4 regions of the Pseudobacillus sp. 179-B 2D1 NHS genome follow, and region 1 is predicted to be linked to each of the others. Evidence: riboswitches for the same ligand, from Rfam matches in the RefSeq annotation. Region 1 holds a riboswitch; each other region holds the start of a gene.
What was found. Region 1 has a riboswitch for glycine ahead of gcvT (glycine cleavage system aminomethyltransferase GcvT). Riboswitches for the same ligand answer to the same signal wherever they lie in the genome.

Region 1 (5,737 bases):
TTCTTCTTTAACCAGCACTGGCTTCGGCAAATAAGGAATTAAGTCCTTCTTGACACCGACAGGACCGGAACCCGGACCGCCACCGCCATGAGGACCGGTAAATGTTTTATGAAGATTTAAGTGAACGACATCAAATCCCATGTCCCCAGGCCGAGCTTTTGACATCACCGCATTTAAGTTAGCACCATCATAATACACCTTGCCGCCGACGCCATGAATAATCTCTGCAATTTCCAAAATATTCTCTTCAAACAAGCCGAGCGTATTCGGATTTGTCAGCATGAGCGCGGCTGTTGTTTCATCAGCTACCCGTCTTAAATCCTCTAAGTCAACCAAACCGTCTTCTCCTGATTTTACCGTCACTGTTTCAAACCCGGCAACTGTTGCAGAAGCCGGGTTTGTGCCATGAGCAGAATCAGGCACAATGACCTTCGTACGGTTAAACTCTCCATTTTCTTCATGGAAAGCACGGATCATCATTAATCCCGTCCACTCACCCTGAGCTCCAGCTGCTGGTTGAAGTGTCACTTCATCCATGCCCGTAATTTCTTTTAAGTGTTCTTGAAGATCATACAGCAGCTCCATCGCCCCCTGCACCGTCTCTTCTTGCTGAAGCGGATGAATGTGGGCAAAGCCATCCAAACGAGCAACGTCTTCATTGATTTTTGGATTGTATTTCATCGTGCAAGAACCGAGCGGATAAAATCCGGAGTCCACTCCATGATTTCTATTTGAAAGTGCTGTGTAATGACGCATAATATCCAGTTCAGAAACCTCTGGAAGTTCCGGCTCTTCTTCCCGCAAGTATCCTGCCGGCAAAAGGGTAGATAAATCTTTTTCTGGTACATCCAACTCAGGCAGACTATAGCCAATCCGCCCCGGCTGAGACAATTCAAAAATAAGCTCCTGGTCCTTCTTATTCATGGCTATCCCCCAATTCTTTTGCAAAGAGTTCAATTTCTTCTTTTGTCCGCATTTCTGTCACAGCAACAAGCATGCAGTTCTCCAGTCCCTCATAAGTAAGGCCAAGATCATAGCCGCCGATAATGCCTTTTTCGAGCAGCTTTTGATTTACTTCTTTTACTGGCTTATTCAGGCGGACCACAAACTCATTAAATACAGGCCCGTCAAATACAATGTCTACGCCGTGCTGCTTTAATGTTTCTCTCGCGAAAAATGCTTTTTGCAAGTTTTGTACCGCTATTTCTCGTACCCCTTTTTTGCCTAAAGCTGTCATTGCTACACTGGCCGCAAGAGCATTAAGCGCCTGATTGGAACAAATATTGGAAGTCGCTTTGTCACGGCGAATATGCTGCTCGCGTGCTTGAAGCGTCAATACAAAGCCGCGTTGTCCTTGGTCATCATGCGTCTGGCCAACGAGGCGACCCGGAACTTTACGCATCAGCTTTTTCGTCACCGCAAAATATCCGCAGTGCGGCCCGCCAAATTGAGCTGGAATGCCGAATGGCTGCGCATCGCCGACCACTATGTCCGCTCCAAGCTTTCCAGGAGGCGTCAACGCACCGAGAGCAAGCGGGTTAGAAGAAACGACAAACATTGCTTTTGCGCTATGAGCTGCTTTTTCCACTTCAGAAAGTGATTCAATAGCTCCAAAGAAGTTAGGATATTGAACAATAACAGCTGCTGTATCGTTATCCACCAATGTATTTAATTGCTCAATATCTGTTACGCCATTTTTATGAGGGATAACGACTACCTCAATGTTTTGGCCTTTAGCATATGTTTTTAACACATCGCGCGACTCTGGATGAACGGTTTCTGACACGAGCACTTTCTTTCTTTTCGTCCGGCCCGCACTTAGCATAGCCGCTTCCGCCAACGCTGTACCTCCGTCATACATAGAAGAGTTGGCCACATCCATACCTGTCAATTCACAAATCATTGTTTGGAACTCAAAGATCGCCTGCAGCTCTCCTTGGGAGATTTCCGGCTGGTACGGTGTATACGCTGTGTAAAACTCCGAACGGGAAATTACATGATCCACGATAGAAGGGGTATAATGATCATATACGCCCGCTCCTAAAAAGGAAGCATATTGCTTGGCATTTATATTCTTTGCTGCCAGTGAGCTTAATTCTTTTTTGAGTGCTGGTTCCGCTTTCGCTTTCTTAATATCATATAATCCTTGAAAGCGTACTTTTTCAGGAATATCCGCAAACAATTCGTCTATTGTTTGGACACCCACTGCTGCAAGCATTTCCTTTTTGTCCGTTTCTGTCATCGGCAAGTAACGATGCTTCATAATGTTTTCCCTTCCCTCTTCTTTTATTTTGAACGTTTATAGAATGGCGGTTTTACAGTTTTAGCTGCCAGCTTCTTACCGCGGACTTCCACCAGCAGTTCTTCACCAGGTACAGCACATTCTGCTTTTACTAAAGCGAGCCCGATATTTTTCTTTAAAGTCGGCGACTGAGTACCGGTTGTCACATGACCAACTTGTTCTTCGCCTGAAAAAACAGCATATCCATGGCGCGGAATCCCCCGGTCAATCATTTCAAGACCAATCAGTTTTCGCTCCGGATCATTTTCTTTCTGCTCCTTTAGAACTTCCAGCCCGATAAAATCATCTTTATTTGTTTTCACAGCAAAGCCTAAGCCCGCTTCAATTGGAGAAATGTCTTCTGCCAGTTCTTGACCGTACAGCGCTAGATTTGCTTCAAACCGCAAAGTATCACGGGCACCAAGACCACATGGAAGAAGCCCATCTTCTTCACCTGCTTCTAGAAGATCCTGCCACAGCTTAGGGGCCTCCTCACTGCGACTGTAAATTTCAAAGCCGTCTTCTCCCGTGTAACCAGTGCGTGACACCAGAGCAGGCACCCCATTGATTCTGACTTCTTGACGGAATTTAAAAGGCCTGATTTCGCCCAAATCCAAGTCAGGTACAAGCTTTTGCAAGATTCCTTCTGCGGCTGGCCCTTGGATGGCAAGCTGTGCCCAGTCTTTTGATACATTTTCGATTTGCACGTCTCCTACCTGATGCTTCTTTAGCCAGGCAAAATCCTTATCTGTGTTAGCAGCATTGACAACAAGCAGGTAATTTTCTTCAGCAAGCATGTAAACAAGCAAATCATCAACAGCTCCGCCTTTTTCATTGCACATAATTGTATACATCGCTTGGTTCGGCTGCAGCTTTGACAAATCATTCGTCATCATCTTTTGGAGGAAAGCCAATGCGCCTTCTCCTTTTACAGTAACCTCGCCCATGTGGGAAACGTCAAAAAGTCCTGCTTTTGTCCGGACAGCTTCATGTTCTTCCTTAATGCTTGAGAACTGAACAGGCAGCTCCCATCCTCCAAAGTCAATTGTTTTTGCTCCAGACTGCTTATACCATTCAAACAATGGCGTGCGCTTTAACTCTCCCATTTCCCTACCCCTCTCTCATTGTCATTCTCACGGTTCAGCCCATTATTTTTGCATAAAAAAAGACAGAGAACAGCTTATAAAAGTTGTTCTCTGTCCTTGAACCTGAAAGTTTAACCTGATGAACAGGCTGTCTTCTTTGGTGGTTTCGTTACGAAACGCTCTCCAGAGTCGCGTCCAGCAAGAGTTCTTTTGCCTGAGAGATTCACAAAAAGCTTGTTTGCTCCTTCGGCGCTGTATGAACAGTCTCTCCCCTCGCCTTCATTCGCTATATTTAATTAATAAATGGGCATACTATGAACATCTGATTCATACGAATCAAGAATGTTCGCTTTTTTGTAAAATGACATAATATTTTGTTCAATTACATCCTACCATTAAAGGTAAGGTTTCGGCAACATATTTTATAAAGGAGTTTTTCAAATGAATGTGGAAATCTATTTTAATCACGCCTGGGAAGAAGAATTAGAGAAAAGAATAGAACAAGACGGGCCGTGGGGCAATTGGCCGCTCTTTCAATCAACTGTAAACATGGAAACACGAATGATGGTGCCGAATTTTGAAGGATTGTTAGCCCCTAGCTTTTTACCAGAGCTTACGGCCTTGCCCCATCAGCTTGAAGCAGCTAGAAGAGTAGTGGAAGAAATGAATGGAAAAGCGATTTTAGCGGACGAAGTAGGGCTGGGAAAAACGATTGAAGCCGGATTGGTATTAAAAGAATACTTGATCCGTGGCCTCGTGAAAAAAGTGTTAATTTTAGCTCCAGCTTCTCTTGTCTCCCAATGGGCCAATGAATTAAATAGTAAGTTTTATATTCCTGCTATCGCTCAGAAAAAATTTTATGCGTGGGATCAGCATGACATCGTCATCTCGTCTATCGACACGGCGAAGCGAAGCCCTCACAAAGAAAAGATCTATGAACAAGACTATGATTTAGTCATTATCGATGAGGCTCATAAATTAAAAAACCATAAAACCAAAAACTATCAGTTTGTCCGTCATTTAAAAAAGAAGTTTTGCCTGCTTTTAACGGCAACACCTATTCAAAACCGTCTTGATGAAATGTTTCATCTTGTTTCATTATTAAAGCCCGGCCATCTTGGTAGCGAAGGACAATTTACAGAGCGGTTTAAAAAGGGCGACCGCCAGGTACAAAATCATCATCATTTAATCAAGCTAATGAATAAAGTGATGATTCGTAACCGCCGGCAGGATACAGGGGTGGAATGGACAGCGAGAAAAGTAGAATCAGTAAAAGTAACGTTCACAGAAGAAGAACGTTCCCTCTATCAGGCTCTTGAGTATTTCGTTCGCAGCCAGCCTGACGATGTACGATCTTCCTTTTCTTTGCTTACTTTGCAACGGGAAGCTTGCAGCAGCAAAGAGGCAGTCTTTTTTACCTTGAAGAACATGGCTAGAAAGCTGTACGGAGATAATCTTGATTTTCCGGAGAGTTTCCAAAACGTTTTGTCCCACATACAAAATGTAACACGAAACTCAAAAGCGGAAAAAGCGCTTGAACTCGTTCAATCTATTAATGATAAAGTCATTATCTTTACTGAATATCGAGCCACTCAATTATATTTGCAATGGTTCTTTAAACAAAACGGCATTTCGTCCGTTCCTTTTCGTGGTGGCTTTAAGCGCGGGAAAAAAGATTGGATGAAACAACTTTTTGAAAAGCAGGCACAAGTCTTAATTGCTACAGAAGCTGGCGGAGAAGGATTAAACCTGCAGTTTTGTCACCATGTCATTAACTTTGACCTTCCCTGGAATCCGATGCGCCTTGAACAAAGAATTGGCCGTGTTCATCGTTTCGGGCAAACGAAAGATGTACGCATTTACAATTTCAGCACTGAAGATACGATTGAAGACAGAATTCTGCAGCTTCTTTATGAAAAAATCCATTTATTTGAACAAGCTGTCGGACAATTAGATGATATTTTAGAGAAAATGGACATTCCCAATATGCAGGAACACTTGGCTGATATTTTTCAAAACTCAAGAACGGAAGGAGAGCTGCGCGTCAAGATGAAAAACCTTGAAGCTGTCATTGATCTGGCTAACGAGTGGCATGAAGAGGAGGAATCATTTAGTGAAAAACGAAATTCATCTATTTCTTGAAAATTATTTTAGAGCAGCTGAATGCACATTTTTACAAGAAACAGAAGGAGCCCTCTGTGTAAAGCTGACTCCTGAGATTGATAAGGAACTAATGAACCGGCCCTTTTACTGGCATTATGCCGAAAAAACTGGAATGAAGGCAGAACCACTTTCGTTAACACTGATTACCGATCAGGCAAAAGCGCCTCCGAATATTGAAGGAGAGAGCGTGCATTTCGGTACACCGCGC
Region 2 (5,737 bases), on a different contig from region 1:
TACGTAATCTCGCATTTTTACGGCATCTCCTCCGGAAATTCCGCTCGGCGCGGATGAGGAATCCTCTGTTCCACTGTCGACCGCTTCCTTCATTTTGATGAGCCGTTCTTCCATCATGCGAAGAATCGTTTGTTGATTTTTGCCTGATTTCTTTTCTTCTAGCAGCAGCATCACTTCACCGATACTTTTCTGCTCCTTTTCACAAGACTTCAGAAGCTGTTTCATTGATAAGATCTCCATCAGGCATTCCTCGCAATTTCTTCTCTTAATCGATATATCTGATAGTTTCTAGCCAGCACCGAAAAATCATCGCTCGTGCTCAAACGAATATCGACCATTCGGCCGTTGATCATAAAGATTTTCGATAACCCGCCTCCGAGAGAAGCACCGCCTACTTTTACAAGCTGGTTCCCCCGTCTAGCTGTAACCATAGCCGTGTTCGGATGGTCAAAAAATAAGCAGCTTCCTTGCGGCTCAATCGTATAATCCAGGCCAACCTCCCCGGCCCGCTTCAGAGCATCCCGAATGCCCGAGTCATCCGTCCCCATGCCAAGTAAACCGCCAAGCAGTGCTTTATCCGTTCCATGCCCTTGATAGGTTTCAGCAAAGGAATCATAGAAGACAATATCCGCCTCTTCAGGACACCCGCCCAACCATTCATAAATAAATTTGCCAATCGATACAACGCCAGCGGTGTGAGAACTTGACGGCCCCACCATAATAGGCCCGATAATGTCAAAGCAGCTTTGAAATTCCATTTTGTTGCTCCTTTCCTATACGTTGACTGACTGTTGGAATAATGGATAAGCTTCGCAAATAGAGGCCGTTGTTTCTTTTGCCTGTGCCAGTACCGCCGGTTCCCCTTTGTTTTTCAACACAGCGGCTATCACCTGAGCAATTTTCTCCATTTGCTCTTCTTTCATGCCGCGCGTAGTTAACGCAGCTGTTCCATCCGCACTCCGCTCGTCACAAACGGGCCTTCCGGATCATAAGGAATCGTGTTCTTATTTACGGTAATACCTGCTTCCTCAAGCAAACGCTCTGCTTCTTTTCCAGTCAGACTCCACGGACGCACATCCAGCAGGACAAGGTGGTTATCTGTCCCCCCGGAAACAAGAGCAGCTCCTTCCCTCTTTAACGCTTCGCCCAGTGCCTGGCTGTTTCGGATAACTTGCTTGGCATACTCTTTAAAGTCCGGCTGCGCCGCTTCGTTGAAAGCTACCGCTTTTGCTGCAATAATGTGCATAAGGGGGCCTCCCTGGATTCCTGGGAATACTGCTTTGTTAATAGCCTTAATGATTTCCTCGTCGTTCGTTAACACAATGCCGCCCCGAGGCCCCCTCAATGTTTTGTGGGTAGTGCTTGTCACAACATCTGCATAAGGAACAGGAGAAGGGTGAAGACCTGCTGCCACCAGCCCGGCGATATGCGCCATGTCCACCATCAATTTCGCGTCCACTTGATCGGCAATCTCTTTAAAGCGGGCAAAATCAATCGTTCTCGGATAAGCACTCGCCCCGGCAATGATCAATTTCGTTTTTTCTTTATGGGCAATCTCCTCCAATTCATCGTAATCAATTAATTGCGTATCCTCCTTTACTCCATAAGAAACAACCTCAAACCATTTGCCAGAAATACTCACAGGGCTTCCGTGAGTTAAATGTCCGCCATGCGAAAGATTCATGCCCATGATTTTATCGCCAGGCTGAAGCAGTGCATAAAAGACGGCGAGATTCGCCTGCGCCCCCGAGTGAGGCTGCACATTGGCATATTTAGCACAAAATAGGTTGGTCAGACGTTCAATCGCTGCCCGTTCCGCCACATCGACAAATTCACAGCCCCCATAGTAGCGCCTTCCCGGATATCCTTCCGCGTACTTATTCGTCATTACACTTCCCATAGCTTCTAATACATCCGGGCTGACAAAGTTTTCTGATGCAATCAATTCCAATGTCTCATGCTGGCGTCTCTTTTCTTTCTCAATCGCCTCAAAAATAGTAAAATCATTTTTTTGCAAACTCATTTCCTTGCCTCCTATTCAGATTTCCTCTTTTAAACATGTGCTGTACATTTATCTCTCGCTACCTTTTTCTGCACACAAAAAAGGACAGAAAAGGGTAACATTTCCCTTCTCTGTCCTTTTACCTGAGAGTTTAACTCTTATCGATCGTAGAGTCTTCCCCTTTGGTGGCGTACCTAAACGCGCTCTCCAGAGGTGCGTCCCATTGTGGTTCTTCTACCTGAGAGATTAGCTCCAAGGGTCTTTTTGGAACTTGCTCCTTCGGTGGCTTATTGCTCGTGCTCTCCCACAATCGTCATCCGCTATTTTTGTTTAGAATATTAAAAATAATTATAATTGTCAACCACTTTTTTCAATTTATGAAGATAGGAAAAAGCAATATAAAAAGAGCACTCTGAAAAACCAGAAAATGCTCTTTTATTAAATAACGTCTATTTAGTTAGATAAAACGAACTGTTTCTTCCAGCGGAAGACGAGTCGTTTTATGAGCAGGCGCAGCAGCTTTACCAATAGCGATTAAAACAATTGGAATGTAGCGTTCCGGTACATCAAACCGCTCAGCAAACTTCTGCTTATCAAAGCCGCCCATAGTTACCGTATCATAACCATTCGCTTTGGCAATAAGCATAAGCTGCATAGAGACGAGCCCTGCATCAAATGAAGCAATATTGGCTCTTGCTTCAACTGGCGCATTAGGATACGTATTATATGTGTTTTGAATCAGTTTATTCATACTCGCTTCATCCATAAAGCCAGCTTCATAGCTGCTTTGGTATACCTTTTCAACATTTTTATACATTTCTACATCGCCTAGAACAGCAATGACAGCTGAAGATGTCTCCACTTGCTCTTGGTTGTAAGCAATGGCTCTTAGTTCCTTCTTTACCTCCTCATTATCAATAACGATAAAGCGCCATGGCTGAAGGTTGCTAGATGAAGGAGCTAGCATCGCTTCTTGCAGCATTTCTTCTATTTCATTTCTCGAAATTTTATAAGTTGGATCATATTTTCTAACAGAATGGCGATTGCGAATCACTTCTGATAAACTTTGCATAGTTGTTGTCACTTTCTTTCCCTCCTAATTGAACTTACTTTAAGTAAGTTCAAAACCAAGCTTACTATTAGTAAGCTTGGTTTGTCAAATACTATATGCTAAAATTTATATAAAAACATTGAGGTTATAGAATGAGCCAACAAAATGAGTTGAATTGTTCTCAGTACAAAGATAAGACCACTATTTGCGATAACTTTCACCACACGATCGAGTTCATCGGAAAGCGCTGGATGGGAGTCATTATTTATACACTGCTGAAAGGCCCTAAACGGTATCACGAATTATTAAACGAAATCCCCGGCATTTCTGATCGGCTCCTTACAGAACGACTGCGCGAGCTAGAAAATGAGAGACTAGTTGTGAAGAAAACATTTGAATCCTCCCCAAGAAAAGTGATCTATGAACTAACCCCAATCGGCAAAGAACTCGAAGATGTCATTACTGCTGTTATGCGCTGGGTTAGTAAAGCTTCTCGTATTTAAACCCTACACCTGGGTCATTAACTAGATAAGAATTTAATGTTTATTATCCTTCCTTAGAAAAACAGACTCATAGACATAACAGTTCTATGTTTTGAAGCTTCAATATAAGTAGATGATCATAACAACTTGACGAAGTTTTTTCTTTCACAAAGCTTCCATTTTTCAAGAATGACAATAATTCAGGAGGAGAGGACATGAAAGATTGGGAAGCGGGCTATTTAGCAGGGATTATAGATGGAGAAGGCTCTATCACACTAACTAGAATGCACCAAAGAGAACATCGGCGTCCTTGCATCACAATTTCTTCGTCGGATAAAGAGCTTCTTCTCTATATTCAAACACTGACCGGCGGAGCCATTAGTAATAAGAAAAATTATAAGCCTGGCCTTCACAAGGACTCTTATACTTTGTCTATAAAGAACAAAGAGAGCGTGTTGATGATTTTAAAAGAAGTTTCCCCTTATCTCAGAATAGATAAAAAAAGAAATCGAGCTAAATGGATATTGGAACACTACAACAGAGTCACACCTCGAAATGGGAAATATACAGCTGATATGTTAAAAGCGAAATTATTATTTGAGGAGTCATTTTTTAACATATAAAAACTGTTAAAGACCTCCACCTTTCCTTCCTATTTATGAACACAAAAAGACTTGCCACGTTTGGCAAGTCTTTTAATTAAATAGGTAATATCCACCAAATCATGTATGGTGGAGACGGTGGGACGTGCTTTTCCATGCTTTCGTCATGGCACTGACTATATCTTGAACCTGCATAGTAAGACAGGCTCTTCGGCGTCTTATGCGAAAAATAGATTTACCTGGATCCCCAGGTAGCTTCCCGCATCCTAGTACTGCCCTCCAACTAAGTGGCAGCCTATAAGTCGATACACGGCTGTTGGATTGCTCCACATACCGCTCGGCATTGCCTTATCATCATTCGATGACTTAGGTTTCACCGATAAAGCCGAATTTTCACTTGTATGTTACCATACAAGGCGACTATTTTCTAATCGAACCCACGTCCAAAGATAACGGCACTTGAACGTCTACGAGCGTAGTCGATATATTCGGATTTCGCTGTACCTTTTGCCTACCGACGGGCGGCCGGACAGCTAGCCTGATTGATCTCTTCCTTTGTCCCCAGACGGAGAACTACGGCGTAGCCCACTAAGAGTGAGTCCCTTACCCTACCACATGGGCGATGGAGGGAGGAACCGCTATCAGCTGTTATTAAGCAGCGAAAGCGAGGTTGTTGTTTTGTTTGCCAGTTATTATTGGCTTTGACGTTTTTACGAGGACGATCCCCTCGGCTCGCAGCCCAAGCTCGAACTATCCCTGTCGAATCCGTAACGTCCCCATTATAAAATAGGAACCGGACCAAATGTCCGAAGCTCAGCTACAGTTCTTATTATACCATTTTTCATAGAAAAAGCAACAATTGTTCGCTCTTTACCCTTTCTGCCGCTCTCTAAACGCGCGCTCTACATCGCGCTTCGCTTCTTTCTTCTTCAAGTCTTCCCGCTTGTCAAACTTCTTCTTCCCTTTAGCCAAACCGATTAGCAGCTTGGCGTAACCGTCTTTTAAATACATTTTCAGCGGGACAATTGAATAACCCGCTTCCTTTGTTTCCCCAATGAGCTTATCAATCTGTTTGCGGTGCAATAACAGCTTTCTCGTTCTGAGCGGGTCATGATTATAGCGGTTTCCCTGCTCATAGGGACTGATATGCATGTTATATACAAACACTTCCCCTTTTTGAATGCGGGCAAACGCGTCTTTTAAATTTACTCTTCCAGCACGGATTGACTTAATTTCCGTTCCTTGAAGTACGATCCCCGCTTCAAACGTTTCTTCGATAAAAAAATCATGGCGCGCTTTTTTATTTTGCGCAACTACTTTTCCTTCTCCCTTTGGCATTTTTCTTCACCTTCCGTTATTCAGTCCGACCCGGCAGCCTGGAAGCTGCCGGGTGCCTGTTATCCTTTATTCCGGCGTCTTTTCTTCGCTTGTTTTTTTGCTACGCCTTCATAATATTTACCGCGTTTTTTCTTTTTGTTTGGCGGCTGATTCGTCCATTCGCCGCCCGCTCCTTCATCGCTGTTGCCTTGCGGGCCGCTTGCTTTTTTGCTTTGTGATTTTCCATTAATCGTTTTTGTCTGAACAGCAGGACGTTTTCTTA
Region 3 (5,737 bases), on a different contig from region 1:
TGCCCCATGCATAAACCCTCTCATATCAGGGACTGCATATTGATCTGGCCACATTTCCTCGTCTAACCACATGCCTTCACTCTGCTCAATGCTTACATTTTCTCTTTCATATTGATCCTGCCATACATTTTGGTCTGGCCACATATGATTTTGTTCTTGTTCCATTTTTGCCACCTGCTTTTTAATAGTTGTAGAAAACTTTCGTACACTTGCATGCTATGTTCCATACTTAAAAAAAGAGCTTGTTTTTATCGGGTTTGGGTGATGACCTATTATCTGCAAAAAATTATTTAATCTTTTGAGGTTTTTTAGTGGAAACACGTTTAGAAAGTGGGCTCTTCATTTCTTTGTGCCGAAAAATCAGCATTTTTTCTCATTTTTCAAAAAAATATTGTTTTTTAACTTTTTTTATGGATATAATTAACAACGTAGATTTAATGCGTTTGTCAGCCGTACGTTCATGAACTGGTCAGCTTTCACATTAACTTCAAGAGGCAGAAGCAATGGATGCTTTTTGAAAGGAGGTGAGACCAGATGACGATCAACTTAATATTTGTCATTATCACCATAAAAAGACGCAAAAAAAGTGTGGAAGATTATTTTCATGACGAGCGCGTTGAACAAATGTATGAAGAAATGAAATTAAAGCAACACGAAAACATGAGAAACCTGTTTTAAAAAAATTACAAACTGGAAGGAGAATGTACTATGACTTTCTTATTGCCAACTCAAGTAAAATTATTGAATTCACTCTTCGTTTTGAAGGATTCTGCCTAGTAAAGCTGACCAGAACTAAAGTAACACCATAGCTGATAATTTTGCCCCCGCCATGTAATTTGCTGCGGGGGTTTTTATCGTCAATGGAGAGAGTACATATAATTTTTGAATAGGAATGATACTTATGTCGACTGCAACGAATAAAGCCGAAGTACGTCAGGCTACAATCTACAGTATTTTGTTTGCTATTAGTGCAGGGCACTTTATTAATGACTCCATACAATCTGTAGTCCCTGCTATGTTTCCGATTATTGAACGTTCTTTAGATTTATCTTATGCACAGCTGGGCTGGATTGCTTTCGTATTAAATATGACCTCTTCGGTGATGCAGCCGGTATTTGGAGCTGCGGCTGACCGGAAACCGCAACCATACCTGCTGCCGGCCGGAATGCTTCTATCTATGATTGGTGTTATCGGTTTTGGTTTGTCTCCTAACTTTTATTTCGTACTCTTCGCTGTATTGTTTATTGGCTTAGGGTCAGCTGTTTTTCATCCGGAAGGATCACGGGTCGCTTTTATGGCAGCAGGTGGCAAGCGAGGGCTGGCCCAATCCATTTATCAAATGGGCGGGAACGGCGGCCAATCGCTGGCTCCAGTTTTTACAGCCTACATTTTTTTACCGCTTGGTCAGAAGGGAGCGTTATTGTTTGCGGCAGTTACCGCAGTTGGTGCGTTGCTGCTTTCAAGAGTCTCCGCCTGGTATAAGCAACGGCTGACAACTCAGGCGGCAAAGAAGAAACAGCAAGTTTCCTTGGAAAAAACAAAATTACAGGCACGGATAAAGTGGGCAATGGTGTTATTAATTTTCTTTGTATTTGCCCGCTCCTGGTATGCGGCAGCTATAACGAACTTTTATCAATTTTATTTAATTAAGGATTATGGATTGACTATTAAACAATCACAATTATATTTGTTTGTTTACTTGGCTGCTGGCGTGGCAGGCACGTTTCTTGGCGGGCCGCTGGCTGATCGCTTTGGCCGGAAAAATCTACTTGTCTTTTCCATGCTGGGTGCTGCTCCGCTTACAGTCATTCTTCCATATGTACCGGCTTTCGCTGTCCTGCCGCTCTTGTTGTTAATTGGTTTTATCTTGCTATCAAGCTTTAGTGTAGCCGTGGTTTATGCACAGGAGCTGCTTTCTAATAAAATTGGGATGGCTTCCGGTTTAATTGTTGGGCTTGCGTTCGGGATGGGGGCTATCGGGGCTGTCATCCTCGGCTTTCTCGCTGACAGTTTCGGAATAAAATTTATTATGATTCTATCAAGTCTTCTCCCGCTTCTCGGTATTTGTGCTCTTTGGCTTCCAGGAGATCAAAAATTACGGGAAATGCAGGATAAGTAATGGTAAATTAAAGACCGCTTCACATACAGTTATTCACTGGTTGTGCGGCGGCTTTTTTTACCTATCAGTAATCAATTTATCAATAAGGCGGAGGAAGGTATGCTAAGGCAAATAGTCAGTATAATTTAGATGGCTATAAAAATGATGTATTAAATTTTTAAGCAGAGCCTATTAGTTGAAAAGCAATGTATACGTTTATTAAGCTGCATAGTATTTTAAGTTCTTTACTCTTTAGTAGATGTAATAGCTTTTTTGTAGAATTGAGTCAACTTAGTTCTGAATATTCAGTTGACATGATCTCTTCCATAGACTAGTATCTAAATTAGATAGATAAGAGCGGATGAATATTGTGGGAGAGACTAGACCCATGGTTTAGCACCGAAGGAGCAAGTACCAGCTGGTATCAATCTCTCAGGTAAAAGGACTACAATAGGACGCATCTCTGGAGAGAGCCATAGGCCACCAAAGGAGTTAAACTCTCAGGTACAAGGGACAGAGAAAAATGGGAAATACTCCTGTTTTTCTCTGTCTTTTTTTGTCGGAGAAAAATGGAGAAAAGTAAAAAGGAGGAGGAGAAGCTCGAAATTATCCTTGTAAGAAAAAGAATTGTAATGACTCTATTTCTAGATTGATTGCACAACAAGAAATGAAAGAAACTGCCCTGAAAAAGAGTTAGAATCCTTGGATTCGATTGTTTTAGAAATTGCAGGCATTAACGGAACGGGAGCATGTGTATTGACAAAAGTTACCACTGCAGAGCATGCATGTTCTTTTGAGGAATTTATTTATTCTAAAATGTAAGCGCTTTTTTTCTTTCGGATTAACGAATTTTATATTAAACTTTAATTGTGGGATATTTAATTTATTAGCTTACGATTTAAATACCGTAACAAAATATTTTAAATCGACAAGAAAGAATATTCCGAAAAGTAGAAAGAGGGAAATGGTATGCAGGAACAAACTTTGTCGAGAGGCCTGAAAAACCGGCACGTGCAACTCATTGCTATTGGCGGGGCAATTGGAACAGGATTATTTCTTGGAGCAGGAAAATCTATTCATTTAGCAGGCCCTTCCATTTTATTTGCTTATATGATTACAGGAGTCATTTGTTTTTTAATCATGCGTGCACTTGGGGAATTGCTTTTAAGTAATTTAAATTATCATTCGTTTGTTGACTTTGTAAGAGATTATTTAGGGAATATGGCAGCGTTTATGACTGGATGGACCTACTGGTTCTGTTGGATTTCTATTGCGATGGCCGATTTAACGGCTGTTGGTTTGTATACTCAGTATTGGTTTCCATCTGTCCCGCAGTGGATGCCAGGGTTAATCGCCCTTGTCATTTTACTATTTATGAACCTTGCTACTGTCAAACTGTTTGGTGAAATGGAATTCTGGTTTGCTTTGATTAAGGTTATCGCCATTCTAGCACTGATTGTTGTTGGGGTTGTAATGATTATTAAAGGCTTTTCTACTCCTTCAGGAGCAGCCAGTTTTACAAATCTATGGAGCCATGGCGGCATGTTCCCTAATGGCATAAATGGATTTATCCTTTCCTTCCAGATGGTCGTGTTTGCGTTCGTTGGCATTGAATTGGTAGGGTTGACAGCGGGTGAAACAGAGGATCCAGAGAGAGTTATTCCAAAAGCGATTAACAATATTCCTATTCGGATTATTATTTTCTATATTGGTGCGCTTATCGTTATTATGAGTGTGTATCCGTGGAACGATATTATCCCAACCGAAAGCCCATTCGTGCAAGTATTCGTGGCAGTTGGTATCGCTGCAGCTGCTGGTATTGTGAATTTCGTCGTGTTGACGTCTGCGGCTTCAGCATGTAATAGTGCCATCTTTAGTACAAGCCGGATGGTCTACTCACTTGCTAAAGACAAAAATGCACCTGTATCTTTGGCCAAGCTTGATGGTCGCAAGGTACCTTCTAATGCCTTGTTCTTTTCAACAGTAGTCATCTTGATTTCCGTTGTATTGAACTATGTGATGCCAGAGGGAGTATTTACATTAATCACAAGTGTTTCTACCGTATGTTTTATCTTTATTTGGGGCATTACAATCATCAGCCATTTGAAATACCGTAAAACAAGACCGGATTTAGCGAAAGTGAATAAATTTAAAATGCCGCTTTACCCGTTTGCTAATTACTTAATTTTAGCTTTCCTGGCATTCGTTCTTGTCGTGCTTGCTCTTGCGGAAGATACTCGTATTTCCTTATTCATTACGCCTGTTTGGTTTATTTTGTTAATCGCGGTGTATAAGATGCGCAAAGTAAAGATAAATCATGCCGATCAAGAAAAAATAGTAGAAAATTAAAAGACAATATAATAGATGTAAAGACCGGAGCTGCAGCTGAAAAGTATAAACGCTTATTCAGCTGCAGCTCCTTTTATTTTCCTATATCTTGCATGTTAGAAAGCTATCTGTTAAAAGGTAGCCATCATTATAGCTAAAAATTGAAAATAGAAAGGATATACATTATAGTAAAATATTAGTAGGATAATAAGCCTATCTATTACAACTAAAGATCATAGGGGGAGAATATGAGAAAAAACGCTTCTGTTCGATCAAAAATTTTATTAGTTATCACAGCTATCATCTTTACTATTGGCCTTGCTGCATCAGCAGGAATTTACTATTCCGTCCATACTTCTGCCAATCATTCGTTAGGAGCCTTCGCAGGGGATATAGCAAAAAACTATAGTGAAACAATAGATGGGGAAAAGTATGAATCGTTTATAAACGATCCAAAGGAAGATAGAAATTATCATTCGCTTCAAAAGAAGTTAGCGCACTTTCGAGAACAAACGGGGGCTTTATTCGTATATATTTTAGATGTAGACGGTCAAAAGGTCCGCAACATGATAGATGGAGGCTCCAACCTTTCGGATGATAAACCGCCTGCAATGGGAGACGAGAGCTCTATTCCTGCAGAAGAGCTAGCTCCGGTATTGGAGGGAGAGATACAGCGTACAGATGTATTCAACGATCCGAAATACGGCCAATATTTATCAGGGTTTGCACCAATCAAAAACGAGAACGGAGAAGTGATTGGTGTATTGGGAATTGATATTTCGGCTGAAACCGCTAACAAAATAGGAGGGGATGTATTTTTCTCTACTGGGTTAAAGCTTCTAGCCCTTATTTTTTTATTGTTTTTATTAACTGTTGGAGGAATGAACGTTTATTTAAAAAGAAAGCTTTCTCCATTAACTTTACTTGAAAAGCAAGCGGAGAAAATGGGGAACGGTGATTTTTCCGAACAGATTCAGGCTGCCTCAGGAAAAGATGAATTTAGCAAAATTCAACAGGCGTTTATACTTATGCAGAAGCAGTTAAGAGGATTAATTAAAGAGGTACAGTCATCCTCAGATTATAGCGCCAACACATTTACAGAAATAACAAACGGTTCACGGGATATTCGTGAACAGACGAAAGAAATTGTACATGCAAGCAGTGAAATTGCTTTGGGGAATCAGGAGGTTACAAAAGCTGTTGAAAAGTCTGCGGTGGCCGTCAACCATTTACATGAAAATTTAAATGATATGGAGCAAAATATTCAAAAATTGCATTGTTTTTTTAAAGAAATTACGGCAGGACAGCAAG
Region 4 (5,737 bases), on a different contig from region 1:
GGATGAATTGGATCATATCGTGAAAGTGATTAGTGACTCCACGGGAAAAGTGGCTGTGGAAGCATTAACAACAGAAGTGATGACAGTCGTTGATTCAATTTCGCACATTGAAAGAAGAGCAGCTGCCGCGTTAAAAACAAAAAAAGTTAAAACGCCCCTGATATTTATTGGAAAATCCTCTTATATCGAATATAAGCCACGGGGAACCGTATTGGTCATTTCCCCGTGGAACTTTCCATTCCAGCTTTCTATGATTCCGATCGTTGAAGCGCTCGTTGCCGGAAATGCGGTTATTTTAAAGCCATCCGAGATTACACCGATGGTTGGTGTATTAATTGAAAGCTTATTTAAAGCGGCTGGCTTTCCCCGAGGTCTATTACAGGTAGCGCATGGCGGCAAGGAGTTAGGAGCTGCGCTTATAGAGGGCAAGCCGGATTTTATTCATTTCACGGGCTCTGTCCGAACAGGGAAAATCATTCAGATGGAAGCAGCTAAGCAATTAATTCCGACGCTGCTGGAGCTTGGCGGTAAAGACCCGATGATCGTTTGTGCCGATGCAAATATGGAAAGAGCTGTACAGGGGGCTATTTGGGGAGCCTTTACGAACAGCGGCCAGGTGTGTATGTCTGTTGAGCGGGTGTATGTGGACAAGTCAGTCTATGAAGAATTTGTTGATCGTTTAGTTCAGGCAACGCAATCTTTAAAGCAAGGGACAGCTTCTGACAGCGATGTTGGTTCGATGACTTTTCCCCAGCAAACAGCCATTATTAAGGAGCATGTGACAGAAGCGATCGAAAAAGGAGCAGAACTTATTGCTGGTGAGCACCCAGATCAGTGGGCAGACGATCAGATGTTCATTAGACCTATGATAGTAACGAATGTCAATCATGATATGGCCATTATGCAGGAGGAAACCTTTGGGCCTGTCTTGCCGATTATGCCATTCGAGACAGAGGAAGAAGCTGTTTCTTTAGCTAACGATACCCGCTTTGGCTTGAATGCCAGTGTCTGGACGGCCGATGTAGAACGAGGCAAGCGCATTGTCTCCCGGCTCGTATCAGGCAATGCAGTTATTAATGATGTAATCATTACAGTAGCCAATCCTTATCTTCCTTATGGAGGAACGAAAGAGGGAGGAATTGGCGCGTATCATGGGGATGTAGGCATGCAGAGCTTTTGTGTTCAAACAGCCGTTATGGTGGACAAGGGCCGTAAGAAAAAAGAAGTGAACTGGTACCCTTATGAAGGAAAGTATGAACTATTTGTACGCCTGATTCGCAGCTTTTGGGGAAAAAAAAGAAACTGGGGCGAATTCTTAACGGTCTATCGTCAGCTTTTGAAGACCGGAAACCGAAAATAATACGGATGTAAAGGAGTGTTGATTCTTGGCTGAACAATGTAAGTTAGCTACATTTGCAGGCGGCTGTTTTTGGTGTATGGTATCACCGTTTGATGAACAACCGGGAATTAAAGAGGTTGTCTCCGGTTATACGGGTGGCCACACAGAGAACCCGACGTATGAAGAGGTATGCTCTGACACAACGGGTCATTACGAAGCGGTACAAATCATGTATGATCCTGCAGTTTTTCCTTATAAAAAATTACTTGAGCTGTTTTGGCATCAAATTGATCCAACTGATGCGGGCGGACAGTTCAATGACCGGGGATCATCCTATAGGACGGCCATTTTTTACCATGACAAAGAACAAAAAGAATTGGCGGAAGCTTCGAAAGCAGAATTAGCAGCAAGCGGCCGTTTTCAAAAACCGGTCGTGACAGAGATTCTGCCGGCGAGGCCCTTTTACCGAGCTGAAGAAAAGCACCAGCACTATTACAAAAAGAATGCCTTCCACTACAATCTTTATAAAGAGGGGTCCGGGCGAGCAAAATTTATTCGTGAAAACTGGAAAGATCAAAAAACAGATGAGCAATTACGGGAAGAACTCACTCCTCTTCAATACGAGGTAACAAGAAATAATGCGACAGAGCCACCATTTCATAATGAATATTGGGACCACACGGAAGAGGGAATCTATGTGGATATTATTTCAGGAGAGCCTTTGTTCAGCTCGACGGATAAATATGACGCGGGCTGCGGCTGGCCAAGCTTCACGAAGCCCTTGCGCCGGATAGAGCTAGCAGAAAAACTTGATACGTCTCATGGCATGCGCCGGATTGAGGTGCGGGCAAAAACATCTGACGCTCATTTAGGCCACGTCTTTGATGATGGTCCTGGTCCTGACCGCGCACGCTATTGCATTAACTCGGCTGCTCTCCGTTTTGTGCCAAAGGATAAGCTTGAAGAAGAGGGCTATGGAGAATTTAAAAGCCTGTTCGAATAAGAGAAGTTCCTTTATTGGCCACTTCTGTTTGTTGATCCACCAATTCTGCATCTTTACGGATCAATGACGCTTATGTACTCGCCACAAGAGCCAATTTATTGGTCCGTTCAGCAGATTGACAAGCGGTATTCGTTTGAGTGAATCATATCGTCCGCTTTATAATAAAGAAAAACAGATCGGGGAATGGCAATGAATGAAAAAGAATACGATCGCTTGCTAAAGATTCAGACAGGCGGCACATGGGAATGGCTATATCAGTCAATTCACTATAATCGTTATGAGGCAACCCCCTATGAGGCCATCGATGAGCTTTTTCGGGAGTATGAGGTGAAAAGAACAGATGGAGTAGTTGATTTCGGCTGTGGAAAAGGGCGTTTACTATTTTATATCCATCATCGTTTTCACGCTCGGGTAACAGGGGTTGAGGTAAACGGCCAGCTTTACCAGGAAGCACTTGAAAATCAAGCCGATTATATGAAAAAGAAGAAGAGGTCGGATCAATCTATTCGCTTTGTATGCTGCGCAGCAGAGGAGTATCAGATCGAAAAGGCAGACAATCGGTTCTACTTCTTCAATCCTTTTTCGATCCAAATTTTCATGAAGGTCGTCCATCATATCCTGCACTCAGTTGAAGAGCATCAACGGTCTGTTGATATTGTCCTTTACTATCCGACAGCGGAGTACATCCAATTTCTTGAAGTGTATACTCCATTTCAACTGGTGAAAGAAGTGAGAGTGCCGGGTCTCTATAAAAAAAATGACAATGAACGTTTTGTTATTTTTCATTATGGAGGATCTAGTCTATAGGTAAGAGAATTGGGAAAACAATTGACAATCACCAATATTTAAATTATTCTGAATAAAAATAGCGGATGACGATTGTGGGAGAGTGCGAGCAATAAGCCACCGAAGGAGCAAGTTCCAAAAAGGCCCTTGGAATTAATCTCTCAGGTAGAAGAACCACAATGGGACGCACCTCTGGAGAGCGCGTTTAAGTACGCCACCAAAGGGGAAGGCCCTATTGAAGATAGGGTTAAACTCTCAGGTAAAAGGACAGAGAAGGGATTGTACCCTTTTCTGTCCTTTTTTGCGTGCAGAAAAAGGGAGTGAGCAAGACAAGGTGTATAACTAGAAAACGCTCGCAGAAGGAGGGAAGGATGATGATTACATTAACAGGACCGGCGATGAAGCAGTTAAAAGCAATGATGCTTGAAGAAAAGTATTCTCCAAGAATTGATGCTGATGTAGCTGGTGGATGTGGAATATCGGTAAGGTTTGCCCTTACATTTGATGAGCCGCGCCGAAATGATAAGGTGATTGATTGCAATGGGGTGCAAATTCGCATAGATCGCTTTACTGAACGTTATCTCGATGCTGAAACACATATTGACTATACAAAGGAAACGGGCTTCTTAGTTGGAGAAAGCTTTGCCTCAAGTGATTGTGCGATCGAATAGCTTTTCGTTATACAAAGAATGGCGTTTAAGGATGGGGGAAGAATTTTGCATAAAAAGGGGAATACTCATTATTTTAAATTGTTAGTTACTTGTCCAGAAAAACCGGGCATTATTTCAGCCGTATCTAATGTATTATTGGAACATAAAGCAAATATCGTTCAATTTGACCAGCATACCACGAATCCTAAAGATGGCATTTTCTTTATGAGGGTTGAGTTCGATATGGATGAGAAGGGCTCTGCTATTGATGAGCTGGAGCAGAGATTGCAGGAATTATCTGAATCCTACCCAATGGAATGGCAATTGAGAAATAAAGAAAAATCAAAGCGGATGGCGATTTTTGTTTCTAAAGCAGACCATTGTCTCTTGGAGCTTCTTTGGCGCTGGAAATCAAAAGAACTCCCGGTTGAGATTCCAATGGTTATCAGCAATCACTCTGATTTAAAAGAAATAGTGGAAAGCTATGGCATTCCTTACTATCATATCCCGCTTTCTCATGAATCGAAAGAGGAAGCTGAACACAAGGCGATGGAGTTAATGGAAGGAAAAGTCGACTTTATTGTTTTGGCAAGATATATGCAAATCCTCTCTCCTAGTTTTATAGCCAAATATCCAAACCAAATCATTAATATTCACCACTCATTTTTGCCGGCATTTGTAGGGGCAAATCCTTACGTCAGGGCTTTTAACCGCGGAGTGAAGTTGATTGGGGCGACTGCTCATTATGTAACTAATGAGCTTGATGAAGGGCCGATTATTGAGCAGGATATCTTGCGAGTCAACCACCGCTACACAGCAGAAGATTTGAAGATTGCCGGTCGTCATGTGGAAAGAAGTGTCCTTGCAGAAGCCGTTTCCTGGCATGTGGAAGATAAAGTTATCGTTCACGGCAATAAAACAATCGTGTTTACGTAAGCCGGATGATAGCCAATCAACTCCTGTTAGATGTTACTTGCATCATCTTGGCAATGATATGTGTGGGACTCTTTTTAGTGAATAAGCAGAGAAGAAGAACGGGTCTTCTGCAAGTCATTTTACTTATCTATGCTTTAACTGTTTTGATTACCTCGCTGTTGAATCAGTGGTGAAGGGTTAGAAAAGAAAAAGCTTAACGGGCCGGCAGCCCATCAAGCTTTTTCTTTTCAGAAGATCATTAGCTTTTTTGCCGTAAATACTTTTTATCATGCATAAATAGCCTCCAAAAATAAATAAAGCCGGGAAAGAGAATAACAAAGCCGGCAATATAAGTGGCAAATACGGCCATAAAGGAGTTAGGATCGGTAAAACCGGACTGGATAGTCACATTGGGGTAAACCATATATGGCAGATGGGCTTTGCCGTACACATAACTGGCAATGAAATATTGAGTCGTAACTGCTACAACAGCAAGCCTTGGCATTCCCCGTACATCTTTCTTTGAAAATGAAGGAAGAAATAAACCGAGCCCTCCAATTAAAAAGAAGCCAAGTGACACAAGCAGCAGAGGCAGATCTTCCATCATACGCGTATATAACCATGGTGTTTCTGCCCTTAAAGTGAGCATAATGGCAAAGGCCATCAGTAAAGAAATTGGCCCTAAAATTCTTCCATCTCTCAAGTACACTTTGTAGGCTTCCTCTTCATTGGATGTCTTGGAATAATCGGCTAACAGCAAGGATGATAAAAATAAGGTGCTGCTAATGGCAAATCCAATAAATGCATATTCACTCGGACTCGTAAAAAGCTTTTGTAAATTCAAAGTGGGATGTCCGCCTTTATAATCGATAAATGTGCCGTGAGTGATAGGTAAGACGCTGATTAACAAGCCCGGAATTAAGATGCCGGTAATACCTGAGACATATGTCAGTGGCTTTTTATATTCTACAGCAATGTTAGAAAAGACTAAGAAGGCGCTTCTGACGGCGAGCAGCAGCAAGATAATGCTGCCCGGAACGAGTA

Region 2: it holds a riboswitch for glycine, as region 1 does, so the genes downstream of both, glyA (serine hydroxymethyltransferase) here and gcvT (glycine cleavage system aminomethyltransferase GcvT) in region 1, are expected to answer to the same signal.
Region 3: it holds a riboswitch for glycine, as region 1 does, so the genes downstream of both, ACH0BF_RS15815 (amino acid permease) here and gcvT (glycine cleavage system aminomethyltransferase GcvT) in region 1, are expected to answer to the same signal.
Region 4: it holds a riboswitch for glycine, as region 1 does, so the genes downstream of both, ACH0BF_RS14200 (iron-sulfur cluster biosynthesis family protein) here and gcvT (glycine cleavage system aminomethyltransferase GcvT) in region 1, are expected to answer to the same signal.

What each region holds. Positions count from the first base shown of each region.
Region 1 covers NZ_JBIQDP010000014.1:658-6,394, forward strand. Annotated here, with positions in the region: gene gcvPB (aminomethyl-transferring glycine dehydrogenase subunit GcvPB) at 1-924, opposite strand, end outside; gene gcvPA (aminomethyl-transferring glycine dehydrogenase subunit GcvPA) at 917-2,263, opposite strand; gene gcvT (glycine cleavage system aminomethyltransferase GcvT) at 2,287-3,387, opposite strand; glycine riboswitch at 3,476-3,555, opposite strand; glycine riboswitch at 3,559-3,649, opposite strand; gene ACH0BF_RS14350 (DEAD/DEAH box helicase) at 3,808-5,508, shown strand; gene ACH0BF_RS14355 (YqhG family protein) at 5,480-5,737, shown strand, end outside.
Region 2 covers NZ_JBIQDP010000010.1:64,273-70,009, forward strand. Annotated here, with positions in the region: gene sdaAA (L-serine ammonia-lyase, iron-sulfur-dependent, subunit alpha) at 1-240, opposite strand, end outside; gene ACH0BF_RS11825 (serine dehydratase beta chain) at 240-758, opposite strand; partial or broken gene glyA (serine hydroxymethyltransferase) at 774-2,023, opposite strand; glycine riboswitch at 2,132-2,215, opposite strand; glycine riboswitch at 2,219-2,319, opposite strand; gene ACH0BF_RS11835 (nitroreductase family protein) at 2,460-3,086, opposite strand; gene ACH0BF_RS11840 (winged helix-turn-helix transcriptional regulator) at 3,206-3,556, shown strand; gene ACH0BF_RS11845 (LAGLIDADG family homing endonuclease) at 3,751-4,158, shown strand; RNA gene ssrA (transfer-messenger RNA) at 4,566-4,907, opposite strand; gene smpB (SsrA-binding protein SmpB) at 5,008-5,475, opposite strand; gene rnr (ribonuclease R) at 5,535-5,737, opposite strand, start outside.
Region 3 covers NZ_JBIQDP010000016.1:30,098-35,834, reverse strand. Annotated here, with positions in the region: gene ACH0BF_RS15830 (hypothetical protein) at 1-165, opposite strand, end outside; gene ACH0BF_RS15825 (YrzI family small protein) at 535-678, shown strand; gene ACH0BF_RS15820 (MFS transporter) at 902-2,119, shown strand; glycine riboswitch at 2,460-2,556, shown strand; glycine riboswitch at 2,559-2,618, shown strand; gene ACH0BF_RS15815 (amino acid permease) at 3,068-4,447, shown strand; gene ACH0BF_RS15810 (methyl-accepting chemotaxis protein) at 4,675-5,737, shown strand, end outside.
Region 4 covers NZ_JBIQDP010000013.1:113,926-119,662, forward strand. Annotated here, with positions in the region: gene ACH0BF_RS14185 (aldehyde dehydrogenase family protein) at 1-1,360, shown strand, start outside; gene msrA (peptide-methionine (S)-S-oxide reductase MsrA) at 1,386-2,342, shown strand; gene ACH0BF_RS14195 (class I SAM-dependent methyltransferase) at 2,532-3,149, shown strand; glycine riboswitch at 3,215-3,315, shown strand; glycine riboswitch at 3,319-3,401, shown strand; gene ACH0BF_RS14200 (iron-sulfur cluster biosynthesis family protein) at 3,500-3,799, shown strand; gene purU (formyltetrahydrofolate deformylase) at 3,818-4,714, shown strand; gene ACH0BF_RS14210 (cytochrome d ubiquinol oxidase subunit II) at 4,953-5,737, opposite strand, start outside.